Linked DNA regions of Cupriavidus necator N-1. The protein of the gene in region 2 interacts with the protein of the main gene of each other region in a pairwise test. Links are inferred from orthologs where the notes say so. Each region holds a gene or a part of one and is shown on either strand. Other genes may lie near its edges.

Region 1 (3,038 bases), 3.0 Mb from region 2 along the record:
TGCTGCTTCCAGAGAGTAGGTAACCTGCATGCGTCCGCGCCGTCACCTGGAGGGGGCTGATGGGTTCCTTGTGGACATCCCATGTCTCAGACAGGCGACAATGGCGGATGGCCATGCGACGGCAGGGCCTGGACGCCAAACCGCGTATTTTATAATGCCGCCGACCCAACCTACCGGAATGCCAACGTGAATTTCTTCGCCGACTACAACAACCTCGCTCTGATCGCCCTCGCCGTGGTCTCGGGCGGCCTGCTGGCCTGGCCCGCGATTTCGCGCAGCACCCGCGGCAAGACCGTCAATACGGCCGCCGCGACCCAGCTGATCAACAAGCGCGGCGCGGTCGTGGTCGACATCCGCGAGCCCGCCGAGTATGCCAAGGGTCACCTGCCCCAAGCCAAGAGCGCGCCGCTGGCCGACCTGCCCTCGCGCGCGGCCGGCCTTGCAAAGGACAAGGCTGCCCCCATCATCGTCGTGTGCCAGACCGGCCAGCGCTCGGGCAAGGCCCAGGCAGCGTTGAAGGAAGCCGGTTACAGTGAGATCTACGCGCTCGAGGGCGGCATCGCCGCCTGGCAGCAGGCAGGCCTGCCGCTGGTGAAGTAATCCCGGGCAGCACCGCCGTATCCGTCACAGCGCGCCCCCGGCCAGGCCGGGCTGCGCGCGCATTGCATTCAAGGAGAACCCGCATGGCCCGTGTCGTCATGTACAGCACCGTTGTGTGCCCGTATTGCCTGATGGCTGAACGCCTGCTCAAGTCCAAGGGCGTGGAAATGATCGAGAAGATCCTGATCGACCGCGAACCCGGCAAGCGTGAAGAGATGATGGCCCGTACTGGTCGCCGCACCGTGCCGCAGATCTACATCGACGAGACCCACGTGGGCGGCTTCGACGACCTCTCGGCGCTGGACCGCCAGGGCGGCCTGGTGCCGCTGCTGGCTGCCTGAGCCGGTTGCTCCGGCGCTGGCTCGGAATCGTCTGATTCCGGGCCGGGCCGGTTCCGGCACACTCCCGGCGCGGGTGAATTCGCCACCCGCGTCATGTACCATATGCGTTTTCCAACCGGGCACCGGCCACCCTTGCACGACGCAAGGGCTGCGGCCACCGCGCCCGATGCACATCCAGCCCATCCTCCCCGGAAGCCTTTCATGAGCGACCAGCAAAACACCCAGCAGGACGATCAACCCTTCTTCAACATCCAGCGCGTCTACCTGAAAGACATGTCGCTGGAGCAGCCCAATTCGCCCGGCATCTTCCTGGAATCGGAAGCCCCGTCGGTGGAAGTGCAGGTCAACGTCGGCGCTTCGCAGCTGCAGGAAGGGATCTTCGAGGTGGTGGTGACGGGCACCGTGACGACCAAGGTGCAGGACAAGGTTGCCTTCCTGGTGGAAGCGCACCAGGCCGGCATCTTCGATATCCGCAACGTGCCGGTGGAGCAGCTGGACCCGCTGCTGGGCATCGCCTGCCCGACCATCCTGTACCCGTACCTGCGCGGCAATATCGCTGACGTGATCACCCGCGCCGGCTTCCAGGCCATCCACCTGTCGGAAATCAACTTCCAGGCGCTGTATGAGCAACGTCTGCAGGCCGCCATGGAAGAAGCCCAGGGTGCCGAAGGTGGCAACAGCGGCATCGTGATGCCCGACGGCAGCCAGGCCCGCCACTGATTCCGGCGGCCTGAGCCATCATCGAAACGGGGCTGCGGCCCCGTTTTGACTTTGGACTACCATCGGTGGCGTGAACCTCCGAGCCATCTTCTGTTCGAGCTGCCATGAAACTGACCTTCCTCGGTGCCGGTGCCTGGGGCACCGCCCTCGCCAGCCATGCCGCGGCCACCAACGACGTGGTGCTGTGGGGACGCGATCCCGCGCAGCTCGCGGCGATTGCGGCCACGCGTGAGAACGCCGCCTACCTGCCCGGCGTGACGCTGTCCGGGCGGCTGGCGGTGCAGGCGGATTTCGAGCAGGCCGTGGCGCATGCCGCCGACGATGCCGACGGCATTGTGGTGGTGGCAACGCCGGTGGCGGGCTTGCGCGAGATGACGCGCCGGCTGGCCGCGCGCAGCGCCAGGCCGGTGTCGATGCTGTGGTTGTGCAAGGGCTTCGAGTCTGGCACCCACCTGCTGCCGCACCAGATGGTGCGGGCCGAGCTCGATGCCGCCGGGCGCACCGAGGGCTTTGCCTACGGCGTGCTGACCGGCCCCAGCTTCGCGCGCGAGGTGGCGCTGGGGCTGCCGTGCGCGCTGACCGTGGCGGGCAACGAGCCGTCGCTGGCCGAACGCGCGCAGGCGGCTTTCCACCATCACGCGATGCGCATCTACGGCAGCGACGACCTGACCGGCGTGGAAGTCGGCGGTGCGGTCAAGAACGTGCTGGCCATTGCCACCGGCGCCAGCGACGGGCTGGGCCTGGGCCTGAACGCGCGCGCCGCGCTGGTGACGCGCGGGCTGGCCGAGATGACGCGCCTGGGGCTGGCGCTGGGCGGCCGGGTCGAGACCTTCATGGGCCTGGCCGGCGTGGGCGACCTGATCCTGACCGCCACCGGCGACCTGTCGCGCAACCGCAAGGTCGGCCAGCAGCTGGCGGCGGGGCAGAGCCTGGAGCAGATCCTGGCCGGGCTGGGCCACGTCGCCGAAAGGCGTGCGCTGCGCCCAGGCGGTGGCCGAGCTGGCCGCCACGCACGGCGTCGAGATGCCGATCGCCCGCGCGGTCTGCGCGGTGCTGTTCACGGGCTGAGCGCCGCCGATGCGGTGGCGCAGCTGCTGCAGCGCGACGCGCGCGACGAATGACTACCCGCGTATCCACCTTCTGATCCTCTGCACCGCATGCCCACACGACGACAAGCGCTGATCGCGCTGGCGGCTGCCTGCGCCGCCGGGACTTCCGGCAGCGTCTTCGCCCAACCCTGGCCCGCGCGGCCGATCCGCATGGTGGTGCCGTTCCCGCCGGGCTCGTCGCCCGACTTGATCGCGCGCATCGTGACCGAAAAGCTGGCCGCCGCGCTGGGCCAGCCGGTGGTGGTGGAAAACCGTCCCGGCGCCGGCG
Region 2 (3,540 bases):
CAGCAGCACCTGGGCGTTCGGGTCGGTGGCGTCACGCTTGACGCCGGCCACGGCCAGGCCGTCGCGCATGCCGGCGGGCAGCAGCGCCAGCACCTCGGCCTCCAGCACCGACAGCTGGCGCGCGGTCTGCATCAGCGTCGAAACCGGGCCGGCCTTGGCCAGCCAGTCGTTGAGCGGCTTGGCGGCGGGGGTCTGCAGGGCGTGGTGGGTGAAGCGGCGCATGCATGCATTCTAGCAAGGGGCGCGGGGGCCGCCTTGCCCGACCGCGGATTGAAGCTGCGGCGGCCGCCCCAAACTGTGGCTGACGGGGCGCGCGGGCAATCATGCGCACGACACGCATGGTCAACATTCGGCGGGCTTGCCTGCCCTTGCGGGACGGGGCCAGGCGCGTTCCGGCCGTGACCCCGGCACATGATAAACTCGGCGTTTTGCGCCAATCTATCCATTCCTCGCCCGGCCGCCGGAGCAGCCCGCATCCCTGGGGTGCACCCGGTTCCGCGCAGGTGAAAGCAATCGATGATCACCGGCCTTCTCAAGAAAGTCTTCGGCAGCCGCAATGAGCGGCTGATCAAACAATATCGCCGCACGGTGGCGCAGATCAATGCGCTGGAGCCGAAGTTCGAGCAGCTCTCGGACGACGAGCTGCGCGGCATGACGGAGACCTTCCGGCAGCGCCACGCCGGCGGCGAATCGCTCGAGGCGCTGCTGCCCGAGGCCTTCGCCGTCTGCCGCGAGGCCAGCAAGCGTGTCATGAAGATGCGCCACTTCGACGTGCAGCTGATCGGCGGCATGGTGCTGAACGACAACAAGATCGCCGAAATGCGCACCGGCGAAGGCAAGACGCTGACCGCGACACTGGCCGTGTACCTGAATGCCATCACCGGCAAGGGCGTGCACGTGGTGACCGTCAACGACTACCTGGCGCAGCGCGATGCCGAGTGGATGGGCCGGCTGTACAACTTCCTGGGCCTGTCGGTGGGCGTGAACCTGTCGCAGATGCCGCACGACGCCAAGCAGGCGGCGTACAACTCGGACATCACCTACGGCACCAACAACGAGTTCGGCTTCGACTACCTGCGCGACAACATGGTCTACGACCCGTCGCAGCGCGTGCAGCGCCCGCTCAACTACGCCATCGTCGATGAAGTGGACTCGATCCTGATCGACGAGGCCCGCACCCCGCTGATCATCTCCGGCCAGGCTGAGAACCAGACCGACCTGTACCAGCGCATGAACGGCATCCCCAAGCTGCTCGAGCGCCAGATCGGTGAAGAGAAGGCCGATGGCACCGGCGTGGAGAAGCCGGGCGACTACTACGTCGACGAGAAGGGCCACCAGGTCTACCTGACCGAAGCCGGCCACGAGAAGGCCGAAGAGATCCTGTCGCAGCAGGGCCTGATCGGCGAGGGCGAATCGCTATACGCGCCGCAGAACATCACGCTGATGCACCACCTGTACGCGGCCCTGCGCGCGCACAGCCTGTTCCATCGCGACCAGCACTACGTGGTGCAGAACGACGAAGTCGTGATCGTCGACGAGTTCACCGGCCGCCTGATGACCGGCCGCCGCTGGTCCGACGGCCTGCACCAGGCCGTGGAGGCCAAGGAAGGTGTCACCGTCCAGCAAGAGAACCAGACGCTGGCGACGATCACCTTCCAGAACTACTTCCGCATGTACAGCAAGCTGGCCGGCATGACCGGCACGGCTGACACCGAAGCGTATGAGTTCCAGGAGATCTACGGCCTGGAAGTGGTGGTGATCCCGACCAACCGCCCGGCCCAGCGCAAGGACCAGCAGGACCAGATCTACAAGACCGGCAAGGAGCGCTACGACGCCGTGGTGCGCGATATCCGCGACTGCTACGAGCGTGGCCAGCCGGTGCTGGTGGGCACCACCTCGATCGAGACCTCGGAATACCTGTCGGGCCTGCTCGATCGCGAACAACTGCCGCACCAGGTGCTCAACGCCAAGCAGCACGCACGCGAAGCCGAGATCGTGGCCCAGGCCGGCCGCCCCAAGATGATCACCATTGCCACCAACATGGCCGGTCGCGGTACCGACATCGTGCTGGGCGGCAATGTGGAGAAGCAATCCGGTTTTATCGAGGCGGATCCGAACCTGTCCGACGCCGAGAAGGCCGCGCGCATCAAGCAGCTCGAGGATGAGTGGCATTCGCTGCACGAGCAGGTCAAGACCGCCGGCGGCCTGCATATCGTCGGCACCGAGCGCCATGAATCGCGCCGTATCGACAACCAGTTGCGCGGCCGTGCCGGCCGCCAGGGCGACCCGGGTTCGTCGCGCTTCTACCTGTCGCTGGACGACCAGCTGCTGCGCATCTTCGCCGGCGACCGCGTGCGCGCCATCATGGAACGCCTGAAGATGCCCGAGGGCGAGCCGATCGAGGCCGGCATCGTCACGCGCTCGATCGAGTCGGCGCAGCGCAAAGTCGAAGGCCGCAACTTCGACATCCGCAAGCAGCTGCTGCAGTACGACGACGTTGCCAACGACCAGCGCAAGGAAATCTACAAGCTGCGCAACGACGTGCTGGAAGCCCAGGATGTCGGCGACATGGTGACCAACCTGCGCGAGAGCGTGCTGGTTGAGCTGTTCCGCGACCACGTGCCGGCCGACACCATGGAAGAGCAGTGGAACATCGCCGGCCTGGAAACGCGCCTGCGCGAGGACTGGGGCCTGGAAGTGCCGCTGGCGCAGACCATCGAGGGCGCGCAGAGCATCGAGGACGAAGAGCTGCTCAACCTGATCATGAAGGCGGCCGCGGAGCGCTACGGCAGCAAGGTCGCGATGGTCGGCCGCGAGTCGTTCGCCGGCTTCGAGCGCTCGGTCATGCTGCAGAGCATCGACACGCACTGGCGCGAGCACCTGGCCGCGCTGGACCACCTGCGCCAGGGCATCCACCTGCGCGGCTATGCGCAGAAGGATCCCAAGCAGGAATACAAGCGCGAGTCGTTCGAGCTGTTCGCGCGTTTGCTGGACCTGATCAAGAGCGAAGTCACGCGCGTGACCTTCAACGTGCAGATCCAGTCGCCGGAAGAACTGGAGCAGGCTTCGGAAGAGATCGAGGAAGGCCTGTCGCACCTGGAGAACGTCCAGTACAAGCACGACGAGTTCGCCGAAGGGCGAGAGCCGGTCGAGGAAGCGCCGTCGCCGCGCACCGGTGCGGCCATGGCCGCCGCCGAGCTGGCGCTGGCGGGCATGCCCAAGGTCGGCCGCAACGACCCGTGCCCGTGCGGCTCGGGCAAGAAGTTCAAGCAGTGCCACGGCAGGCTCAGCTGAGTCGCGCACCGGTATGAGGTCGCGCCCGTCGCACGGCGTGACGCGAATGGAAACGACATGCCCGCCCTTAGCGGGCATGTTCGTCTGATGACAAGCAAGTTGCGAGCAGAAGCCGCAAGCAGATAACGCAAGCAGGAAAGAGGAGTCCACATGCCCGTCAATCTTCCGCTGCCCCAGGCAGAGAACCTGAAATCCGTCGCCGGCGTGGAGCTGGGCTGGGCCGAGGCGGGCATCCGCAAGGCCAAC
Region 3 (2,900 bases), 500 kb from region 2 along the record:
GGCGGCGGCGGCGGGGGCGCGGTGGCGGCCGGAATCTCTTCCCACAGCTCGGCCTCGGCGCCGACCGGGGTGCTGCTCTGCAAGCGCACGCCGTAGTACAGCACGACAGCCAGCAGCATGTGCATGAAGAGCGCGAACAGGAAGGAACGCAGGGTTCCCCGCTCCTTGACCGGCTGGTAGGGATAGGCGGCGACGGTCTTCATCAGGCGCAACGGCAATCAGATAGGCGCTTCAATGCGTCAGGAGGTCTTGGACTTGACCATCAGGCCGACGCGCTTGATGCCATCGGCTTTCAGGATCGACATCACGTCCAGCACCGCCTCGTACTTGACCGAGCGGTCGGCGGCAATCACCACCGGCTGGTCGGGATTCTCGTTCTGGCGCTGGTGCACAAAGTCGAGCAGGCCCTGCTTGTCGACCTTGCGCTCGAAGGCATTGCCGGCGTTGTCCTTGCCGCGCGCGGTGAGCTGGCCGCTCTCGTGCACGGTGACCACGATCGGCGGCGCCTTCTGCTGCGGCGTGGCGTTGGCTACGGTGGGCAGGTCGACGGTGGCGGGGCTCACGATCGGCGCCGCCACCATGAAGATGACCAGCAGCACGAGCATGACGTCGATATACGGCACGACATTGATCTCGGCGCTGGCCCGGCGGCGCGAGCCGCCGCGGCGCTGAATGGCTGCCATTGCAGGACTCCTGGAAACGCCGGCCCGGGCTTGCGCCCGGACCGTCTGGATTAGATTCGATACGTGTGCAGTTAGCGTGCCTGCCGTTGCAGGATGTTCAGGAACTCTTCCATGAAGCTCTCGAACCGGATCGCCAGGCGGTCGATCTCCGTGGCATAGCGGTTGTAGGCGATCACCGCCGGAATCGCCGCGAACAGGCCGATCGCGGTCGCCACCAGCGCCTCGGCAATACCGGGGGCCACCGATGCGAGCGTCGCCTGCTGCACATTCGACAGGCCGCGGAATGCGTTCATGATCCCCCATACCGTGCCGAACAGGCCGATATACGGGCTCACCGAACCCACCGACGCCAGGAACGGCAGATGCGATTCCAGCACATCCATCTCGCGCTGGTAGGCCGCGCGCATCGCGCGCCGGGCCGCATCGAGCAGCGCGCCGGCTTCGTTGCCGCGCTCGCGCGCCTTCAGGAACTCGCCCATGCCGGATTCAAAGATCCGCTCCAGCGCGCCGGTGTTGTGGCGGTTGTTGACGGCACTGTTATATAGCGCCTGCAGGTCGCCGCCGGCCCAGAAGTCGCGTTCGAACCCCTCGGTCTGGGTGCGTGCTGAGCGCACCGCCAGGTGCTTGCGGAAGATATAGGTCCACGAAAATAGGGACATGACGAGCAACAGCACCATGACGGCCTGTGCCAGCAGGCTGGCGTGGAGCACCAGCGTTACGATCGACATGTCTTGCGTGACGGTCACGGGATTCATCGTGCGGACTTGATGGTAGCTAGAACGGGGTCGGGAATCGGGGCGGGACGGAAAGTGCTTCGATCGACACACCCAACGCGGATCGCGCCAGATGCCAGCATCAGCTCGCCACGCCAGGCTTCCTGGGTGAACTGGACCGACGCCGGGCCGACCCGGTCGATGCGCGTGCGGATCTCGAGCTGGTCATCCAGCCGGGCGGGCGCATTGTAGTCCACCGCCGTACTGCGGACGATAAAGACCACGCCCGCCTCGTCGGCGAGCGACTGCTGCTCGATGCCGAGCGCACGCAGCCACTCGGTGCGGGCGCGCTCGAAGAACTTCAGGTAGTTGGCGTAGAACACTACGCCACCCGCGTCGGTGTCTTCCCAGTACACCCGCAGGGTCCAGACAAAGTTTGTCATGGCCGCGATTGTAACGGAGAGCGATAGCGGTTTCGTGTAAACCCGCATGACGACTTTGCAACAGCAAGTTGCTGGCCAGCCCTTGCCAGCGCTTGCCTGGCGGGGCCGACGGCTTGCGGCGGGCGCCCGCCTCGCGCTACACTGCGCGCAACCATTCCATCTTGCGCGACTGGCGAAGTCAGTGGGCACTACCACGAGGAAGCGCAAGTTCTCTGGCGTGACGTTCATTGCGCGTTCGCGTAACGTTCAGCACGCCTAGGCGTGAAGTTGCTTGCGCCTGCCGCTCGCCTGGGCAGCGAATGGGAAGCAGGGTGCGCCCTGCACCGACGGTTACAACGTGCCGCCGGTGCTGGTCGCCGCTAGCCTTCCCCGCGCGCCCTACCCCCGATGCGTGAATCGGATTCCCTATTTTTCAGACGAGTTTCGCCATGTTCGAACGCAGCCGTTTTACGATCGACCAGATCGACCCCGAGGTCTTTGCCGCCATCCAGCAGGAAAACCAGCGCCAGGAAGACCACATCGAGCTGATCGCCTCCGAGAACTACACCTCGCCGGCCGTGATGGCCGCCCAGGGTTCGCAGCTGACCAACAAGTACGCGGAGGGCTATCCCGGCAAGCGCTACTACGGCGGTTGCGAGTACGTCGACGTGGTCGAGCAGCTGGCCATTGACCGCGTCAAGCAGCTGTTCGGCGCCGAAGCCGCCAACGTGCAGCCCAACTCGGGCTCGCAGGCCAACCAGGGTGTGTACTTCGCCGTGCTCAAGCCGGGCGACACCATCATGGGCATGAGCCTGGCCGAAGGCGGCCACCTGACCCACGGCATGGCCCTGAACATGAGCGGCAAGTGGTTCAACGTGGTCAGCTACGGCCTGAACGCCCAGGAAGACATCGATTACGATGCGCTGGAAAAGCTGGCGCAAGAGAAGAAGCCCAAGCTGATCATCGCCGGCGCCTCGGCCTTCGCGCTGCGCATCGACTTCGAGCGCATCAGCAAGGTGGCCAAGTCGATCGGCGCCTACTTCATGGTCGACATGGCCCACTACGCCGGCCTGATCGCCGCG

Evidence for each region.
Region 1: the proteins of secA (region 2) and secB interact in binary tests that used the Escherichia coli proteins (3 or more experiments, as listed by UniProt). The link is inferred for Cupriavidus necator N-1 from one-to-one orthologs.
Region 3: the proteins of secA (region 2) and ybgC interact in binary tests that used the Escherichia coli proteins (3 or more experiments, as listed by UniProt). The link is inferred for Cupriavidus necator N-1 from one-to-one orthologs.

Annotation. Positions count from the first base shown.
Region 1 is NC_015726.1:347,238-350,275, forward strand. What follows is about bases 60-2,901. They hold secB (protein-export chaperone SecB), read left to right. Parts: upstream 60-1,142; coding sequence 1,143-1,661; downstream 1,662-2,901. Other genes in these bases: CNE_RS01720 (rhodanese-like domain-containing protein), read left to right, coding at 187-600; grxC (glutaredoxin 3), read left to right, coding at 684-941; CNE_RS01735 (NAD(P)H-dependent glycerol-3-phosphate dehydrogenase), read left to right, coding at 1,766-2,782; CNE_RS01740 (Bug family tripartite tricarboxylate transporter substrate binding protein), read left to right, coding at 2,819-2,901. Also shown: more of CNE_RS01740, read left to right, coding at 2,902-3,038. UniProt on the Escherichia coli protein: One of the proteins required for the normal export of some preproteins out of the cell cytoplasm. It is a molecular chaperone that binds to a subset of precursor proteins, maintaining them in a translocation-competent state.
Region 2 is NC_015726.1:3,335,258-3,338,797, reverse strand. The notes cover bases 151-3,494. They hold secA (preprotein translocase subunit SecA), read left to right. Parts: upstream 151-516; coding sequence 517-3,294; downstream 3,295-3,494. Other genes in these bases: argJ (bifunctional glutamate N-acetyltransferase/amino-acid acetyltransferase ArgJ), read left to right, coding at 3,445-3,494; CNE_RS15645 (hypothetical protein), read right to left, coding at 151-222. In the rest of the region: more of CNE_RS15645, read right to left, coding at 1-150; more of argJ, read left to right, coding at 3,495-3,540. UniProt on the Escherichia coli protein: Required for protein export, interacts with the SecYEG preprotein conducting channel.
Region 3 is NC_015726.1:2,836,203-2,839,102, forward strand. The notes cover bases 138-2,841. They hold ybgC (tol-pal system-associated acyl-CoA thioesterase), read right to left. Parts: upstream 1,840-2,841; coding sequence 1,435-1,839; downstream 138-1,434. Other genes in these bases: tolA (cell envelope integrity protein TolA), read right to left, coding at 138-203; tolR (protein TolR), read right to left, coding at 240-683; tolQ (protein TolQ), read right to left, coding at 755-1,438; glyA (serine hydroxymethyltransferase), read left to right, coding at 2,268-2,841. Outside these bases: more of tolA, read right to left, coding at 1-137; more of glyA, read left to right, coding at 2,842-2,900.